3 regions of the Pseudomonas arvensis genome follow, and region 3 is predicted to be linked to each of the others. Evidence: predicted binding sites of a transcription regulator. Region 3 holds the regulator's gene; each other region holds the start of a gene.
The links. The regulator sigma-54, encoded in region 3, starts transcription at its own class of promoters, with help from an activator protein. The targets are predictions, from matches to a motif close to ANTGGCATNNANNTTGCTNT.

Region 1 (6,214 bases), 2.5 Mb from region 3:
GGGGCAGTGGTGCCGGTCGTTGTCGGCGTCGAACCATCCAGGTTACGGCCGTCGATCAACGTGTAGGCGTTCCACTCGTTGGCGTCGGTTTTCACCATGTACTGCACCATGGCGTGGGAGTTGCCCTGGGAGTCGTACAAGGTGGTGCTGTACTGAGTGGTAAAGGTGGTGGTGTCGGTTGGGTTGAACGGCTTGGTAGTCTGGTTGATCACCGGCTCCGACGAGTTCAGGTTACTGGTGGAGTCCACTTTGGTGGACGCCTTCGGCGGCAGGTAAGACAAGTTCAGTTGCAGGTCGGTCAAGCCGCCCTTGATGATCTTGCCGTCGTCATCCGCCGCGTAGCCTTGCAGGCGCGAGGTGCCGGTGTTGTTGGTGATGTAGCCGTCTTTGTCGGCGCGGAACGCACCGCTACGGGTGTATTCCAGGGAACCGTCGCTGCCCTTCTGCACGAAGAAGCCGCCGCCCTGGATCGCCATGTCCAGCACGCCGCCGCTGCCGTTGACGTCACCCTGGGTGAACTGCTGGGACACCGCCGCCAGGTTCACGCCGTTGCCGATGCTGTTCTGCCCGGTGCCCAGTTTGGACGCGGCGTAGATGTCGGCGAATTCCGCACGGGACGACTTGAAGCCAGTGGTCGCGACGTTGGCGATGTTGTTGCCGGTCACGTCCAATTGTTTGTTGGCCGCATAGAGGCCGCTAAGGCCGATATTAAAAGACATGTTTCTCTCCCTCTGCCGTAGTTAGCCGGCTCTATGTACCGATAGTCTGAATTTGCGACAGTTTGACGCTGCCCATGCCGCCTGCAAGGTTCAGCAGCATTTCGCCGCCGGTCTTGCTCAATGTAACGCTGGTCACTGTTGCAGGCAGCGAAGTGGCCAGGGCCACTGAATCGCCCTTGTCGTTCTTGGTCGTGGCCGCGAAGGTGTAGGTGCCCGCTGGAGCCACCTCACCCGCGTCGTTCTTGCCATCCCAGATAAAGTCCGAGGTGCCGGCGCTCTGGGCGCCCATGTCGATGGTGCGCACCACGTTGCCGTCTTTGTCGGTGATCTTGATGGCGACGTTGCCGGTGGCAGCAGTCACCGCCACCGAACCGTTCATGCTCTTGCTCGTATCCACCAGGGCCTTGTCGGTCTGGGTGATGATCGAACGCCCTACCAGCGACGAAGCTTGCAGCGCCTGCGAAGAGCTGAAGTTGCTGGAGATTGCATTCACCGAGTCGTTCAGGGTGTTGATGCCTTCCAGGCTGCTGAACTGAGCCAACTGGGCCACGAATGCACCGTTGTCCTGAGGCGACAGCGGGTCCTGGTTTTTCAGTTGGGTGACCAGCAGCTGCAAGAATGCGTCCTTGCCCAACGACTGATTGCCGGTGGCCGCAGAAGCCGTGCTTGCGACATTGTTTGTTGCAGTGCTGACCTTGGAATTGAAAAGGTCCTGGACTGCTGAATTAGTAGTCGTATCAACGATGGCCATTATTTGGCGCCCCTTATCACTGACCCAGGGTCAGGACCTTCTGCATCATGGTTTTGGCGGTGTTCATCATTTCCGCGTTGGTCTGGAACGAGCGGCTGGCGGAAATCATGTCGGCCATTTCCTCGACCACGTTGACGTTCGGGTAGTACACGTAGCCTTTTTCGTTCGCGGCCGGGTGGTTAGGCTCGTAGCGGGCTTCGAGGTTGCTCTGGTCTTCGACCACGCCAAGCACCTGCACGCCTTTGCCGGCTGCGTCCTGCTCCTGGAACAGCGAGTCGCTGCCGCCGTTCTGACCGGCCTGGAACATGGTGGCAAACACCGGGTGACGGGCACGGTACGTCTGGTCAATGCTCGACGACACGGTCTCGGCGTTGGCGATGTTACTGGCGACGGTGTTGAGCCGCGTGGTCTGGGCGCTCATGCCGCTACCGGCAATATTGAAAACACTGGACAGGGACATGGCTTACTCTCCACGCAGGGCTGACATCAGCCCTTTGAATTTGCTGTTGAGCAGGGTAAAGCTGGCCTGGAAGTTCACCGAGTTCTCGGCATACGCCGATTGCTCCAGCTGGGCGTCGACGGTGTTCTGATCGATCGACGGCTGCATCGGCGTGCGATACAGCAACGACTCGTCACCACTGCTCAGGCCTTGCGCTTCGATATGACGGTTGTTGGTCATGTTCAAGGCGAAGGTGCCGTTCTTGGTCTTGTCCTGCTGTGCGGCGAGCACGGCGGAGAAGTCCAGATCCCGAGCCTTGTAGTTCGGGGTGTCGGCGTTGGCAATGTTATTGGCCAGGACTTCAGCACGCTGGGCGCGGAAGCCCAGGGCTTGTTCGTGGATACCGAGCGCTTTATCGAAGCTGATGCTCATGGCGGAAACCTTTAGGCTGACCTGCTGTTCGTTAACTGGGTTATAGCAAGGCGCATGCCAGTTTCTGAAAAGCCCATGAATCAAGGGTTTGCGAGGAGGTTGCCGGCGGCAATGCCAGAAAAGCGGCAACGGGTTTCCGCGTGGCGCCAGTAAAGCGGCAATGGGGAGTTGCCGCTTTCATCAACTTTGCCGCAGAAACAAATGTGGGAGGGGGTTTGCCCCCCTCCCACATTTTTATTTGGCCTGGTAGATGATGCCCGGGCTGCACTGCACCATCTGGAAGTGATCCGGCAGGCCGTTCAGCGCCTCGGAAGCACCGAGGAACAAGTAACCGCCACGCTTGAGGGTGCCGTGGATGCGCAACAGGATGTCTTTCTTCACTTCTGCCGAGAAGTAGATCAGTACGTTGCGGCAGAACACCATGTCGAACTTGCCCAGGCTGGCGTAGCTGTCGAGCAGGTTGAACGAACGGAACTCCACGCGGCTCTTGATCGGCGCCTTGATCGCCCAACGCCCTGCCCCTTTGGGGTCGAAGTAACGTTGCAGGCGCTCCTGGGACAAACCACGGCCCAGGGCCAGGCTGTCGTACTCGCCGGTCTTGCAGTTGGTGAGCATGGTGCCGGACAGGTCAGTGGCAACAATCTGCGCCCCGGCCTTCAACTGGCCCATGTTGGTCCGCTCGAACTCATCGATGGACATCGAGATCGAATACGGTTCCTGCCCCGAAGAGCAGGCCGCCGACCAGATGCGCAAGCGCTGGCCCGGGCTGGCCTTGATGGCCTCCGGCAGCACTTTGCTCTTGAGCACTTCAAAGGGATAGGTATCACGAAACCACAAGGTTTCGTTGGTGGTCATGGCATCGACCACCATCTCTTTGAGGCCACTGCGCGGCTGCCCCTGGATCCGTTGAACCAACTCGCCCAGGGACTTGATGCCCTGCTGCTCCATCAGTTTATTAAGACGGCTGGATACCAGGTATTGCTTGTTTTCACCGAGCAATATGCCACAGGCTTTTTCCAGGAAGACCCGGAACTGTTCAAAATCCAAATTACCCGTAGACACTGATACCGCCTCTAAAATCGTGTGATCGCCAGGGGAAAAAAGCCCTTAGCTGTGATCTGCTGCCTTGATCCGGGCGACTACCCGGGATGCCAGGTCATCAGGACGGAATTTGGCCAGGAAGTCATCGGCACCGACCTTCTTGACCATCGCCTGGTTGAATACGCCCGACAACGAAGTATGCAGGATGATATGCAATTTTTGCATGCGTGGATCGCTGCGTATCTCAGCCGTGAGGGTGTAGCCGTCCATTTCCGGCATCTCGATGTCGGAGATCATCATCAAGAATTCTTCTTCCGGTTTCTTGCCTTCATCTACCAGCTTGCGCAGGTAATCCAGCGCCTGGCGGCCATCATTGAGCGCCACCACTTCCACGCCGACGGTTTGCAGGCAACGGGTCACCTGCTTGCGCGCCACCGAGGAGTCATCCACCGTCAGCACACGCAGCGAGACTGCCTTGTGCGCCGTTTCGGCATCCACCACACCCACGGAAATCGATTCCGAGGTCGGCGCCACTTCGGCGAGGATCTTCTCCACGTCGATGATTTCCACCAATTGGTTATCGACCCGCGTCACTGCCGTGAGGTAGTGGTCGCGGCCGGTGCCCTTGGGCGGCGGATGAATCTCTTCCCAGTTCATGTTGACGATGCGCTCCACCGAGCGCACCAGGAAACCCTGGGTCTTGGTGTTGTACTCGGTGATGATCACGAACGGGTTTTCGCGGTCCTGCAGGCCAGCCGAACCGGTGGCCAGGGCCAGGTCAAGAATCGGGATGGTCGCGCCACGGATGTTGGCCACGCCACACACCACGGGGCTGGACTTGGGCATGATCGTCAGCTTGGGACATTGCAGCACTTCCCGCACCTTGAACACGTTGATGCCATATAGCTGTTTGCCATCCAAGCGAAAAAGCAACAACTCCAGGCGATTCTGCCCTACCAGCTGTGTGCGCTGGTTTACTGAATCCATTACTCCTGCCATGCCCAGACTCCTACGCTAAAACCTTGAAGGTGCGACGCGCACCCAACACTAAACGGCACGAGCTTTGCTATTTATTGGCCATGGATATTAAAACGACAGTTTCCCGACGCCTTCGATTCCCACAGTACCGCAGATTGCTCTGCGCCTTGGTGGCGCTGCTTGCGTTGAGCCTGAACACCACGGCCCGCGCAGATAACGTCACCTTGCCTGATCTACTTATCGGCGTCACTCAGGGCTTTCTTGAGTTCACTGTAGAAGATTATCTGGCAACCACCCAGACACCGGGGCGTTATGAAATCCAGGTCAACCAGTTGGACCCACGGCTGCGCATGCCCATGTGCGACAAGGAATTGACAGCCACCCTGGAAAGCCCCGCCCAGCCCATCGGCCGCGTAACGGTGCGGGTGCGCTGCGACGGCGCCTCGCCCTGGACGGTGTTTGTGCCGGCTCAGGTCAAGCTGTTCCGCGATGTAGTGGTAGTGGCCCGGCCGCTCAAACGCACCGGCATCATCGGTTTTGAGGACGTTGTACTGCGCGAACGCGACATCAGCCTGATCAGCCAGGGCTACTTGACGTCTGTGGACCAGGCCGTCGGGCAAAAATTAACCCGACCAGTGGTCACCGACCAGGTCATCACGTTGGTGCATCTGGAGCAGGCCGAGGTAATTCGCAAGGGCGACCAGGTGGTGATTTCCGCCAGCAGCGGTACGCTGAACGTGAAAATGCCCGGTGAAGCGCTGTCCAACGGCGGCATGAGTGAACAGATTCGCGTCAAGAACCTCAACTCCAACCGCGTGATCAAGGCGCGGGTAACAGCCCCAGGGCAAGTCGAGGTCGCTCTATAGATGACTGGTACAGGACGCCGGGTTTTCCTACACTGTGCAGGAGGTAGCCCATACGCAGATTTATTGTCATTTGCGTCTAAAGTTTATCCGGGTATGGCCGAAAACATGGCAAGCGTCCAAATACCCAGAGGTTTTTTATCATGGTCATCGATTTCAGTCGTTTAAATAACACCCCGGCAACGTCAGGCACTACGCGTACCACCGGCACCAAGGAAAGCGTAGAAGCCAAGGCCCCGCCACTGCCCGCCAAGGCAGAACAGGCCAGCCAGAGCGGGGAATCCGTACACCTGAGCAATGAGGCTCAACAGTTGCAGAAGGTCACTGACTCGCTGCGCGATCAACCGGTGGTCAATAAGGCCCGTGTGGCCGAATTGAAACAGGCAATCGCCGATGGCAGCTATAAAGTCGACAGCAACCGTGTAGCCAGCAAGCTGCTTAATTTCGAAGCCGAGCGCTAGGCAAAGGCCTGCGCAGGGCTTTTGGACGCTTAAAACCCAAGGCCAGCCATGCATCACGACGAACATTTGCTGCAACTGATCATTGATGATCTAGCGCCGACGCAACAATTGCTGGAGCTGCTAAGAGAAGAGTCACTGGCCCTTTACGGCCGGGATATGCCGCTGCTGGAAGAAATTCTGGCGCGCAAGCAGTCGTTGATTGTCCTGCTGGAACAGCACGGCAAAAAACGCAGCCAGATCCTGATCAGCCTTGGCTTGCCGGCAGACCACGATGGCCTGGCGCAGTTGGCCAGCCACTCTTCGGTCGGCGATCAGTTACTGAGCCAGAGCAAAGAACTCAATCAAGTGCTCGCCCAGTGCCAGGAAGCCAACCTGCTTAACGGTCAATCGATCCAGCTTCAGCAAGCCACGACCGCCAACCAGTTGCGTATACTCCACGGCGGCGAGCCGCCGGCACTGTATAACGCCCAAGGTTCCACCTCGCGCCTGGTCAAGCCAAGCACCCGCAGCCAAGCCTGACGCCGGTTTAC
Region 2 (6,214 bases), 1.2 Mb from region 3:
GTGGCCGACGGCGGTTGCGAGTGGGGAAAGTTACTATCTGGTGTGGCCGAAAACCCGTCCGGGTGGTGAACGCTTGCGGCGCCTGGCGGATTTCCTCCAGAGCGAGGTGCATTCCATGGTTTTACCTTCCGTCGAACGCCTCAATTGAAGGGTTCGTGCTTCATCACGCAACCGTTTGCGTGATACCCCTGCGATTCGCTCAAGTATTGCCAGGCGCAGCCGAAGTAGGTGTGTTGGAACCATCGTGCTCCAACGTTTCCCACCAGATAATTTGCCGAGCAGCGCTATGAGATCAGGATGATCCTGGCCTCGGCCAGGAGCTGTCATGTCTCAACCCCGCGCCCGGATCGCCTCGCAGTTAGGCCTCGCATTAGCCGTGATTCTGGCTGTCGCCATCGGCGGCAGTACCGTGTTCGCCTTGCGTTCCCTTGATTCCGCCAACCTCGATACCCGCGAGGAGCACCTGGCCAGCGAAGCGCGATTGCTCGCCGACCAACTCAATACGTTCCACAGCACGTTGCGCGAGAGCACCCAGCGTCTGACCGGACTGTTTGAGAAGCGCTTCAGCGCCGGGTTGCGGGTGCAGGCAGACCAGATGGTCGCGGTGGCCGGGGTCCAGACGCCGAGCTTGTTGCTGGGCAGCGAAGTGCTCAACAACAACTTCAGTGAAGTGGATGAGTTCAAGCAGATGTCCGGCGGCGTGGCCACCGTGTTCGTGCGCAGCGGCGACGACTTTGTCCGCGTCAGCACCTCCCTGACCAAGCAGGACGGCAGCCGCGCCATTGGCACTGTGCTTGACCGCCAGGGCCCGGCTTACCAGCGTGTGCTCGGTGGCCAGGCGTATATCGGCCGCGCGGTGTTGTTCGACCGCTCCTACATGACTCAGTACAGCCCCGTGCGCGACAGCAGCGGCAAAGTGATCGCCGTGCTGTTCATCGGTTTTGACTACACCGACGCCCAGGCCGCGCAGTTCGAGAACCTCAAGCGCTTCCGCATCGGCCATACCGGTTCCCTGGCGTTGCTCGACGAGCAGAAGCGCTGGCTGGTGCCGCCAGCCGGTGTGCAGGCGTTGGATCAAGCGGTTCCTGTGATGTTGGACTTGGCCAAGACCCCAGGCAAAGGCCACTTCTGGAGCGACAAGAACGAAGACTTCTACAGCGTTTCGGTGCCCTTCGATGGCGGCCCATGGGCCGTGGTCGCGAGCATGCCGAAGGCTGAAATCCGCGCGGTGACCTGGGCAGTAGGCATTCGCCTGGTGATCGGCAGCGTGCTGGCGATGCTGCTGGCGGTAGGCGCTACGGTGTGGCTGCTGCGCAGCAAACTGCAACCCTTGAGCGACCTGGTGCGCCAGGCCGAAGCCTTGGGCGCGGGCGACTTGAGTGCGCGTCTCAACGTGTCCAGCCATGATGAAATCGGCCAACTGGCCCGCAGCTTCAATCAGATGGGTGAAGCGCTGTCGACCATGGTTTCCCACATCCGCAAGGCGGCCGAAGAGGTCAACAGCCGTGCCCAGGCGCTGTCCGGGTTGTCCGGCGGGGCTTATGACGGCATGGAGCAGCAGTCCGGCGAAATCACCAGCATGGCTGGCGCGGTGGAAGAGTTCAGTGCAACGTCGCTGAATATCGCCGACAACATGGGCAACACCGAGCGTCTGGCCCAAGAGAATGCCCAGCAAACCCGTATCGGCCGCACCTCGATGCAAGAGGCGTCGTCGTCGCTGGAGCATATCGCGACCGCGCTGAACAGCACGGCCACGGTGATCAATACCCTCGGCCAGCGCTCTCAGGAAATCGGCGGCATCGTCGGTGTGATCACCTCCATCGCCGAGCAGACCAACCTGCTGGCGCTCAACGCCGCCATCGAGGCGGCTCGCGCCGGTGAGCAAGGTCGTGGGTTTGCCGTGGTGGCTGACGAAGTACGTAACCTGGCCTCGCGTACCCGCGAAGCCACCGATGAAATCTCCGGGATGATCCAGAGCATCCAGCGGGAGACCGGTAATGCCATCAGCACCATGGAACACGGCAACACGCTGATGCAGGAAGGCCTGTCGCGCAACGCCGACGTGGCCTCGGCCCTGGCGCGTATCGACGAACAGAGCCGTTCGGCCGGCCAGCAGTTCGCGGCGATCACCACGGCAACCCAAGAGCAAAGCAGCACCGCGACGTTGCTCAGCAGCAACTTGCAGAGCATCGCGCTGGCCAACAGCGAGCAGCGGGAAGTGGTGTCGAACCTGGCGATTACAGCCAAGGAACTGGAGACGTTGGCGGCTGGCTTGCGGCATGAAGTGGATCGTTTCCGCTGAAGCCATTGCGGTACAAAATGTGGGAGGCGCCAGGCTCAATTGATCGCAGCCGGGCGGTATTGCAGCGCCTCCTTCAGATGGTCCCGGCTGATATTGTCCACTTGATCCAGATCCGCCAGGGTGCGCGCTACTTTGAGCAACCGATGAGCCGCCCGCAGCGACAAAGTCAGCCGCTCGCAGGCGCTCTCCAGCCAGCTTTCATCGGCTTTCGCCAACTGACAGTGCTCACGCAGCCTCGGCAGATCAAGAAAGGCGTTGGCGCAGCCCTGGCGCTGTTGCTGACGCTCCCGCGCATCGGCCACCAGGGCTGAGGCCGTTGCCGTGGTCTCTCCAGCCTGCTGGGTGGGATTGAGCGCAGTGGTTTCACGCGCCACGGTAAGGTGCAGGTCGATCCGATCCAGCAAGGGGCCAGACAGCTTGTTGCGATACCGCTGGATCTGTTCCGGCGTGCAGCGACAACGCCCAGTGGGCTCACCCATGTAACCGCAAGGGCAGGGGTTCATCGCCGCTACCAGCTGAAAGCGCGCCGGGAAACTCACGCGGTCGCGGGCGCGGGAAATCACGATATGGCCCGACTCCAATGGCTCGCGCAGAACTTCCAGCACCTTGCGATCAAACTCCGGCAATTCGTCCAGGAAGAGCACGCCATGGTGCGCCAGGGTGATTTCCCCTGGCTGCGGTTTCGACCCACCGCCCACCAATGCCGGCCCTGACGCCGAGTGGTGCGGCTGGCGGAACGGCCGGTGCGGCCAGTGGCTCAGTGGGGCGAGGCTGACCACCGACTGAATGGCCGCCACTTCCAGGGCCTCCTGTTCGCTCAGCGGCGGCAGCAAACCGGGCAGGCGGCTGGCGAGCAAGGTCTTGCCGGTACCCGGTGGCCCACTGAACAGCAGGTTATGTGCGCCCGCTGCGGCAATCAGCAATGCCCGCTTGGCGGCCAGCTGACCCTGCACTTCGCTCAAATCAGGGTACGGCTTGTTCAGGTACTGCAAGCCATCGGACTTGTAGGGCTCAATCGGCACATGCCCATTGAGGTGCGCCACCACCTGCAGGAGGTGATCCACTGCAATCACTTTCAAACCCGACGCCAGGCACGCTTCCTCCGCGTTCGCCCGCGGCACTATCACCGTGCGCCCGGCCTTGCGCGCCGCTAAAGCCGCTGGCAACACACCTTTGACTGCGCGCACTTCACCGGACAACGCCAACTCACCCAGGCATTCAACGTCATCGAGCATCAACGCCGGCACTTGCACACTGGCGGCGAGGATCCCCAATGCAATCGCCAAATCAAAACGCCCGCCGTCCTTGGGCAGGTCGGCGGGCGCGAGGTTGAGGGTGATACGGCGCGAGGGGTATTGCAGGGCGCAGTTGAGAATGGCGCTGCGAACGCGGTCCTTGCTTTCCTTGACGGCGGTTTCGGGTAAACCCACCAGGGTCAAGGACGGCAAACCATTGGCCATGTGCACCTCGACGGTGACGGCGGGGGCTTCTACGCCGACCTGGGCGCGGCTGTGGACGATGGCGAGGGACATGCTCGTTCCTTGAAATGGGAGGCCGCTTCCTGCGGTTTTTCAAGGGTAGACGAGGTGGAGAAGGGCGAGGCGGGGAGGTTTTACAGAACGTATCCAGAGCAAAGGTGGGAGAGGACTGGCCCCATCCCACACTGATCGCATTTATTCAGCCGCAGGTGTCAACCGCGCTTCCAGCTCTGCGACTTTGGCCTCCAGACTCTCCAGTCGCGCACGGGTGCGGGCGAGCACCACCATCTGGCTGTCAAATTCTTCCCGGCTGACCAGATCAAGCTTGCTGAAACCACTTTGCAGCAAAGCCTTGAACTGACTTTCGATTTCATTGCGGGGCAGCGGGGTTTCGCCGCTGAACAGGCGAGAGGCGTGGCCGCTCAGGGCGTCGAGGAGGTCTTTGGGCGCGAGCATGGGAAATATTCCGGAAAACTGTTGGCGGGCAGTGTATCACGCAGCGTCTATAGTCTTTTTCACGGCCTGCGGCGCACGCTTTTCGCGCATCGGGCCGGGCGGCGTCGCACTGTTTTCGTGCGCATTGCAGCCGCCAAGTAGCCCCGTGGGTGGGGTTAAGCGGGCAAGGGACTGATTTCAGTGATTTTTACGGAGCTGGCAAGGTTTCTGCTTAGACGATCATGACCCATGCACTGATGCAGTCGCTGTGACGAATGCAGTGCGCCGACGGATCAGGGGTACAGGTTTCGTCACCAGTGGTTCGCTGGCGTCCCAATGGCAACTGCCCTTGCGACGATGCGTTACAAAGCCAGGCACTGCGCTTAGACTTGAGACGGGTTTGTTTTCCTGGGGCAAGTCCACCAATTCGGGAGAGAGTTTTCATGAAGCTAGTCACTGCCATCATCAAGCCGTTCAAGTTGGACGATGTACGCGAGTCGTTGTCCGAGATCGGCGTGCAGGGCATTACCGTTACTGAGGTCAAGGGCTTCGGTCGGCAGAAGGGTCACACCGAGCTGTATCGCGGCGCGGAATACGTAGTCGATTTCCTGCCGAAGGTGAAGATTGATGTCGCCATTGACGACAAGGATCTTGACCGGGTTATCGAGGCGATAACCAAGGCCGCCAACACCGGCAAGATTGGTGACGGCAAGATCTTCGTGGTCAATCTGGAACAGGCTATTCGCATCCGTACCGGCGAAACCGATACCGACGCAATCTAAGCCGCCAAACCCCAACGCCCCAGGAGAAAACAATATGACTCTGCGTAAATTCGCAGGGCTCGGAGCCCTGTTGTCCATCGTAATGCCAAGCCTGGCCATGGCGGCAGACGAAGTGGCTGCTCCAGTCCTCAACTCCGGCGACACCGCCTGGATGCTGACCGCCACCGCACTGGTGCTGTTCATGACCATCCCCGGCCTGGCGCTGTTCTACGGCGGCATGGTCCGCTCCAAAAATATTCTGTCGGTGATGATGCAGTGCTTCGCCATCACTGGCCTGATCAGCATCCTGTGGGTCGTCTACGGCTACAGCATTGCGTTCGATACCACCGGTATGGAACAGGGTGTGGTCAATTTCAATTCCTTCTTCGGCGGCATGGGCAAGGCGTTCCTGGCGGGCGTGACCCCGGCCAGCATCACCGGGCCTGCGGCGTTGTTCCCGGAAGCGGTGTTCATCACCTTCCAGATGACCTTCGCCATCATCACCCCGGCGCTGATCGTGGGTGCCTTTGCTGAGCGCATGAAGTTCTCCGCGATGCTGATCTTCATGGGCATCTGGTTCACCCTGGTCTATGCGCCCATCGCGCATATGGTCTGGAGCGGCAACGGCGGCCTGATGTGGGACTGGGGCGTGCTGGACTTCGCCGGCGGCACCGTGGTGCACATCAACGCTGGTGTAGCTGGTCTGGTGGCGTGCATCGTGCTCGGCAAGCGTAAAGGCTTCCCGACCACCCCAATGGCACCGCACAACCTGGGTTACACCCTGGTGGGCGCGGCAATGCTGTGGATCGGCTGGTTCGGCTTCAACGCCGGTTCTGCTGCTGCCGCCAACGGCACCGCCGGCATGGCGATGCTGGTGACTCAGATCGCTACCGCTGCTGCGGCGCTGGGCTGGATGTTCGCCGAGTGGATCACTCACGGTAAGCCAAGCGCACTGGGCATTGCCTCGGGCGTGGTGGCTGGCTTGGTGGCCGTTACACCGGCCGCTGGCACCGTTGGCCCAATGGGCGCCCTGGTGATCGGCCTGGTGGCGGGCGTGGTCTGCTTCTTCTGCGCGACCAGCCTCAAGCGCAAGCTCGGCTACGACGACTCCCTGGACGCATTCGGCGTGCACGGTATCGGCGGTATCGTCGGTGCGATCCTCACCGGTGTGTTCGCAGCCCCCGCATTGGGCGGCTTCGGCACCGTGACTGACATCGCGGCTCAAGTCTGGATCCAGT
Region 3 (6,214 bases):
ACCCTCGACGGCCAGGGCATCAAAATGCTGATGGCTGCGGGCGTGCAGACCGCGATTATCAGCGGCCGGAAAACCCCCGTTGTGGAACGCCGCGCACAAAATCTGGGGATTCCTCACCTGTATCAGGGCCGCGAGGATAAACTGGTGGTTCTGGACGAGCTTCTTGGCCAACTCAACCTAAGCTATGAGCAGGTCGCCTACTTGGGCGATGATCTGCCCGACCTGCCGGTCATTCGCCGAGTGGGCCTGGGCATGGCCGTCGCCAATGCGGCGGCGTTTGTTCGCGAGCACGCCCATGGCATCACCTCTGCCCGTGGCGGCGAAGGTGCGGCCCGCGAGTTCTGCGAACTGATCCTGCGAGCCCAGGGCAGCCTTGAAGCGGCACACGCCGCCTACCTATAGAGCGTTTTATGCTGAGTAAAAAGATTCGCAACTTCCTGCTATTCGGGGTCATCGCCGCGCTGCTGCTCGCGGTGGGCTACTGGAATATCAGCCCGGGGCGCTTCCTCGACCAGCCTGCTGCACAGGTCGACGGAGGGGCTATCGACTATTACGCCACCGACGCCTATAGCGTGCAGTTCCTGCCCGACGGCAAGTTGCAGTACGAAATGACCTCGGACAAAGTCGAACACTTGAAGGCCACCGAAGTCACCCTGCTGACCAACCCGGACCTGAACCTGTACCGCGGCACAGAATTTCCGTGGCATGTCACCAGCAAGCGTGGCGAGGTGAACCCTGACGGCACCGAGGTAGAGCTGATCGACTCGGTACGCGTTGCACGCACGGACGCAAAAGACCGCGACACGGTGATTACCAGCAGTCGCATGACCGTATTCCCGCAGAAGCAATATGCGCAGACCGAGCAAGACGTTAGAATCGACGGCGCTGGCGGTGTATCGACTGGCAAGGGAATGAAAGCGTATTTGAAAGAAAGCAGGATACACCTGCTATCGAACGTAAGAGGACAGTATGAGGCTCGTTAAAACTCTCCCTATTTTGCTCGGTTTGGGCGCAGCACTGGGAAGCGTGAGCGCCTGGGCTCTGCCGAACGATAGCCAGCAACCGATCCACATCTCGGCTGACGATGCGCAACTCGATGACAAGCAAGGTGTTGCCACCTATACCGGCGGTGTGATCATCACCCAAGGGTCGATGAAAATCACCGGCAATACCGTGACACTGACGCGCACCCAAGCCGGTGATATCGACGTCGTGACCTCGGTTGGCAACCTGGCTTACTTCGAACAGAAGCAGTCCGCGACCGACACCGGCCCGATGAAGGGCTACGGCAAGACCATCCAGTATCACGCGCAGCAGAATCGCATTGTGCTGATCGACCAGGCCAAGGTGCTCAGCCCCGATGGCAACTCCACGGAAGGTGAAAAGATCACCTATGACACCGTGAAACAGATCGCCAACGCCGGCCGCGCCAATGGCAGCAAGGTGACCGCACCGCGTCCGCGTATCGATATGGTTATCCAGCCGAAGAAGAAGGCCGAGTAATGGCAACCCTGAAAGCCCAGCATCTGGCCAAGGCCTATAAAAGCCGTCAGGTCGTGCGCGACGTCAGCCTGTCGATCGACAGCGGCCAGATCGTCGGCTTGCTCGGCCCCAACGGCGCAGGCAAGACCACATGCTTCTACATGATCGTCGGCCTGGTCCAGGCGGATCAGGGTCGCGTACTGATCGACGACCTGGATGTCAGCCACCAGCCAATGCACGGTCGTGCCCGTGCCGGTATCGGTTATCTTCCGCAAGAAGCGTCGATCTTCCGCAAACTGTCGGTTGCCGACAACATCATGGCCATCCTTGAAACCCGCAAGGAACTGGACCGTGACGGCCGCCGCCAGGAACTGGAAAGCCTGCTGCAGGAATTCCACATCAACCACATTCGCGACAACCTTGGCATGAGCCTGTCCGGTGGCGAGCGGCGTCGCGTGGAAATCGCCCGTGCCCTGGCCACTGCCCCCAAGTTCATCCTGCTGGACGAACCGTTTGCCGGCGTCGACCCTATCTCGGTTGGCGATATCAAGCAGATCATCCATCACCTCAAGGCCAAGGGCATCGGTGTACTGATCACCGACCACAATGTGCGTGAGACCCTCGATATCTGCGAAACCGCCTATATCGTCAACGATGGACAACTGATCGCCGAGGGCGACTCCGCTACCATCCTGGCCAATGAACTGGTCAAGGAAGTGTACCTGGGTCACGAGTTTCGCCTGTAAACCCGCCTGTAATAACAAGGCGGTGGCAGGTCGTTTGCCCGATGCGCGGGAGTCAATAAGAACCTCCGGTTTTTTATTGTTACCGCGCTCTAGGCAAAGCCCTCGATATCAGGCATATAATTTGCTTATGTTTGGCGCTCACGCGCCCTGTCGTGGATGGCGCATTGCGCCGGCGAATAAGGTGTTAAGCCCCTGCCATGAAACCATCGCTAGTCCTGAGAATGGGCCAGCAGCTGACGATGACACCGCAGCTGCAACAGGCCATCCGCCTGCTCCAATTGTCGACCCTGGACCTGCAACAGGAAATCCAGGAGGCCCTGGAGTCCAATCCGATGCTCGAACGCCAGGAAGAAGGCGACGACTTCGATAACGCAGACCCGTTGGCCGACAACATCGAGCAAAAACCCAACGCGGACGTGCAGGAACCGTCCTATCAGGAAACTGCCCCTACGGTGGACAACCTGGAGGAAGGCGATTGGAACGAACGCATCCCCAACGAGCTTCCAGTAGATACCGCCTGGGAAGACGTCTATCAGACCAGCGCCAGCAGCCTGCCCAGCAACGACGATGACGAGTGGGACTTCACCACCCGCACCTCCGCCGGTGAAAGCCTGCAGAGCCATCTGCTGTGGCAACTGAACCTCGCACCGATGTCTGATACCGATCGACTGATCGCCGTCACCCTGATCGACTGCATCAACAACCAGGGTTACCTGGACGAGACGCTCGAAGAAATTCTTGAGGCTTTCGACCCGGAACTGGACATTGAGCTGGACGAAATTGAAGCGGTGCTGCACCGCATCCAGCAGTTCGAGCCGGCCGGCATCGGCGCCCGTACCCTGAGCGAATGCTTGCTGTTGCAACTGCGCCAGCTGCCCGCCAAGACGCCATGGCTCGCTGAGGCCCAGCGCCTGGTTACCGACTACATCGACCTGCTGGGCAGCCGCGACTACACCCAACTGATGCGTCGCATGAAGCTCAAGGAAGACGACCTCCGCCAGGTCATCGAGCTGGTGCAAAGCCTGAACCCGCGTCCGGGCTCGCAGATCGAGTCGAGCGAAGCCGAGTACGTGGTGCCCGATGTAATCGTGCGCAAAGACAACGAGCGCTGGCTGGTTGAGCTGAACCAGGAGTCTGTGCCGCGCCTGCGGGTCAACCCGCAATATGCCGGCTTTGTACGCCGGGCCGACACGAGTGCCGACAACACCTTCATGCGCAACCAGCTGCAGGAAGCCCGCTGGTTCATCAAGAGCCTGCAGAGCCGCAACGAAACCTTGATGAAAGTGGCCACCCAGATCGTCGAGCATCAGCGCGGCTTCCTGGAATACGGCGACGAAGCAATGAAGCCTCTGGTCCTGCACGACATCGCCGAGGCGGTAGGCATGCACGAATCGACAATTTCACGCGTGACCACGCAAAAATTCATGCATACCCCACGGGGTATTTATGAGTTGAAATATTTTTTCTCCAGCCATGTAAGCACCTCCGAAGGCGGCGAATGCTCGTCAACGGCGATCCGCGCGATCATCAAAAAACTGGTTGCTGCGGAAAATCAGAAAAAGCCGTTGAGTGACAGCAAGATCGCTGGTTTACTGGAGGCACAAGGCATTCAGGTCGCCCGTCGAACCGTCGCCAAGTACCGCGAATCCCTTGGGATCGCGCCTTCCAGCGAGCGCAAGCGTTTGATGTGACGGGCGGGCCACAGCGTTCCAGTGACGGGTATTCCTACCCGTCGCTTTATGCACTGGCAACGAAGGAGAAGCTGTATGCAAGTCAACATCAGTGGACACCATGTAGAAGTCACCCCTCCCCTGCGCGAGTATGTCGAGCTGAAGCTGAAACGCCTGGAGGGGCATTTTGACAAAATCACCAACGTGCAAGTCATCATGAAGGTCGACAAGCTTCAGCAGAAAGTTGAGGCGACCCTGCAGATTCCCGGTGGCGAAGTAGTCGCCAATGCCGAGCATGAGGACATGTATGCATCAATTGATGCCTTGACTGACAAGCTTGACCGCCAACTTAAAAAGCATAAGGAAAAGCAGCAGAGCCTTCTTAATGGCACTGGCCGCTAACACCCCCAACCCATGATCCGACTTGAAACCATCCTGACCCCCGGCCGTTCCCTCGTGAACGTGCCGGGCGGCAGCAAGAAGAAAGCCCTCGAACAAATTGCCAACCTGATCAGCAGCCAAGTGCCTGAGCTGGAGATGCAAGATGTCTTCGAGGCTCTGATTGCCCGTGAAAAACTCGGCTCGACCGGTTTTGGCAACGGCATCGCCATTCCTCACTGTCGCCTCAAAGGCTGCGAAACACCTGTCAGCGCCCTGCTGCACCTGGACGCCCCTATCGATTTCGACGCCATCGACGGTGCCCCGGTCGACCTGCTGTTTGTTCTGCTGGTCCCGCAGGCCGCCACCGATGCGCACCTGGAACTGCTTCGGCAGATCGCCAGCATGCTTGACCGCAAGGAAGTACGCGACAAACTGCGCAGTGCCAGCAGCAACGAGGCGCTGTACCAAGTTGTCCTGGATGAGCAAAACGGGCAGTAACCATGCGTTTGATCATCGTCAGCGGCCGCTCCGGCTCGGGTAAAAGCACCGCCCTCAACGTTCTTGAGGACAATGGCTTCTATTGCATCGACAACCTGCCTGCCGGCCTGCTGCCAGAGCTGGCGGAACGTGCTCTGATCCACACCGAGCTGGCGCAACCCCTGGTTGCCGTTTCGATCGACGCCCGCAACCTGCCGAGCCACCTCTCGCGATTCCCGGAATTGCTGGAAGAAGTGCGCGCCAAGCACATCCATTGTGATGTGCTGTACCTCGATGCCGACGAAGAGACGTTATTAAAGCGCTTCTCCGAAACCCGCCGGCGCCACCCGCTCAGCAGCCCCCACCGCTCCCTGGCCGAAGCCATCGAGGACGAAACCAAGTTGTTGGGGCCGATCATTGACCTCGCCGACCTCAAGATCAACACCACCAGCCTTAACCTGTATCAACTGCGCGATGCCATCAAGCTGCGCCTGCTGAATCAGCCGGAGCCTGGCACGGCGTTTCTTGTCGAGTCCTTTGGGTTCAAACGCGGCATGCCAGTGGATGCGGACCTCGTGTTTGACGTGCGCTGCCTGCCCAACCCTTATTGGAAACCGGAATTGCGTGACCAGTCAGGGCTGGATCTACCCGTAGCCGAGTACCTGGCCGCGCAGCCGGATGTGGAGGAGATGTTTCAGGACATCTCCAGTTACCTGCTCAAATGGCTGCCGCGCTTTGCTGCCAGCAACCGGGCCTATGTCACCATTGCCATTGGCTGCACCGGTGGTCACCACCGCTCCGTATACCTGACCGAGCGCCTGGGCCAGGTACTGCAACAAACCCTCAAGAACGTCCAGGTTCGCCACCGCGACCTCAGCTGAAAGGAACACCTTCGCGATGCCCGCTCTGGAAATTGAAATCATCAACAAGCTGGGCCTGCACGCCCGCGCCTCAGCCAAATTTGTCGGCGTTGCCGGGCAGTTCCCCTGTCAGATCAGGGCAGGGCGTACACCGGAAAGCATGGTCGATGGCAAAAGCATCATGGCAATGATGATGCTGGCGGCCGGTAAGGGCACCAAGATTCACTTGAAAACGGAAGGCGAACAGGAACAGGAAGCGATGGATGCCCTGGTGGCACTGATCAATAACTTCTTTGATGAGGGTGAGTAAACTCACCCTACAGGAGCGGGGTTAACCTAGCGCCGTATCCATCACCATCATCAAACAAAACCCGATACACAATCCCAGACTGGCGAGTTTTTCATGGCCATTGCGCCGTGACTCAGGGATAACCTCATGGGTCACCACCAACAACATCGCCCCAGCGGCCAATGCCAAACCCAAGGGCAACAGCACTTCAGCCAGGCTCACCAACCAGGCGCAGAGCACGGCAAACACCGGCTCCACCAAGCCTGACGCAGCGCCAATCAGAAACGCCTTGGCCCGCGACATGCCTGC

Region 1: a site for sigma-54 is predicted at 2,384-2,403, ahead of flgB (flagellar basal body rod protein FlgB). Genes of this name have one in related genera too.
Region 2: a site for sigma-54 is predicted at 4,431-4,450, ahead of glnK (P-II family nitrogen regulator). Genes of this name have one in related genera too.

Annotation. Positions count from the first base shown of each region.
Region 1 covers NZ_CP162038.1:4,743,479-4,749,692, forward strand. The annotation lists gene flgE (flagellar hook protein FlgE) at 1-719, opposite strand, end outside; gene flgD (flagellar hook assembly protein FlgD) at 751-1,470, opposite strand; gene flgC (flagellar basal body rod protein FlgC) at 1,487-1,930, opposite strand; gene flgB (flagellar basal body rod protein FlgB) at 1,934-2,341, opposite strand; gene cheR (protein-glutamate O-methyltransferase CheR) at 2,576-3,403, opposite strand; gene AB3G88_RS21435 (chemotaxis protein CheV) at 3,449-4,381, opposite strand; gene flgA (flagellar basal body P-ring formation chaperone FlgA) at 4,462-5,226, shown strand; gene flgM (flagellar biosynthesis anti-sigma factor FlgM) at 5,367-5,684, shown strand; gene AB3G88_RS21450 (flagella synthesis protein FlgN) at 5,733-6,203, shown strand.
Region 2 covers NZ_CP162038.1:6,033,843-6,040,056, reverse strand. The annotation lists gene AB3G88_RS27610 (LysR substrate-binding domain-containing protein) at 1-148, shown strand, start outside; gene AB3G88_RS27605 (methyl-accepting chemotaxis protein) at 326-2,302, shown strand; gene AB3G88_RS27600 (YifB family Mg chelatase-like AAA ATPase) at 2,338-3,834, opposite strand; gene AB3G88_RS27595 (accessory factor UbiK family protein) at 3,976-4,236, opposite strand; gene glnK (P-II family nitrogen regulator) at 4,659-4,997, shown strand; gene AB3G88_RS27585 (ammonium transporter) at 5,032-6,214, shown strand, end outside.
Region 3 covers NZ_CP162038.1:989,975-996,188, reverse strand. The annotation lists gene AB3G88_RS04490 (KdsC family phosphatase) at 1-402, shown strand, start outside; gene lptC (LPS export ABC transporter periplasmic protein LptC) at 411-983, shown strand; gene lptA (lipopolysaccharide transport periplasmic protein LptA) at 970-1,503, shown strand; gene lptB (LPS export ABC transporter ATP-binding protein) at 1,503-2,228, shown strand; gene AB3G88_RS04470 (RNA polymerase factor sigma-54) at 2,426-3,919, shown strand; gene hpf (ribosome hibernation-promoting factor, HPF/YfiA family) at 3,995-4,300, shown strand; gene ptsN (PTS IIA-like nitrogen regulatory protein PtsN) at 4,313-4,777, shown strand; gene rapZ (RNase adapter RapZ) at 4,780-5,637, shown strand; gene AB3G88_RS04450 (HPr family phosphocarrier protein) at 5,654-5,926, shown strand; gene AB3G88_RS04445 (ZIP family metal transporter) at 5,948-6,214, opposite strand, start outside.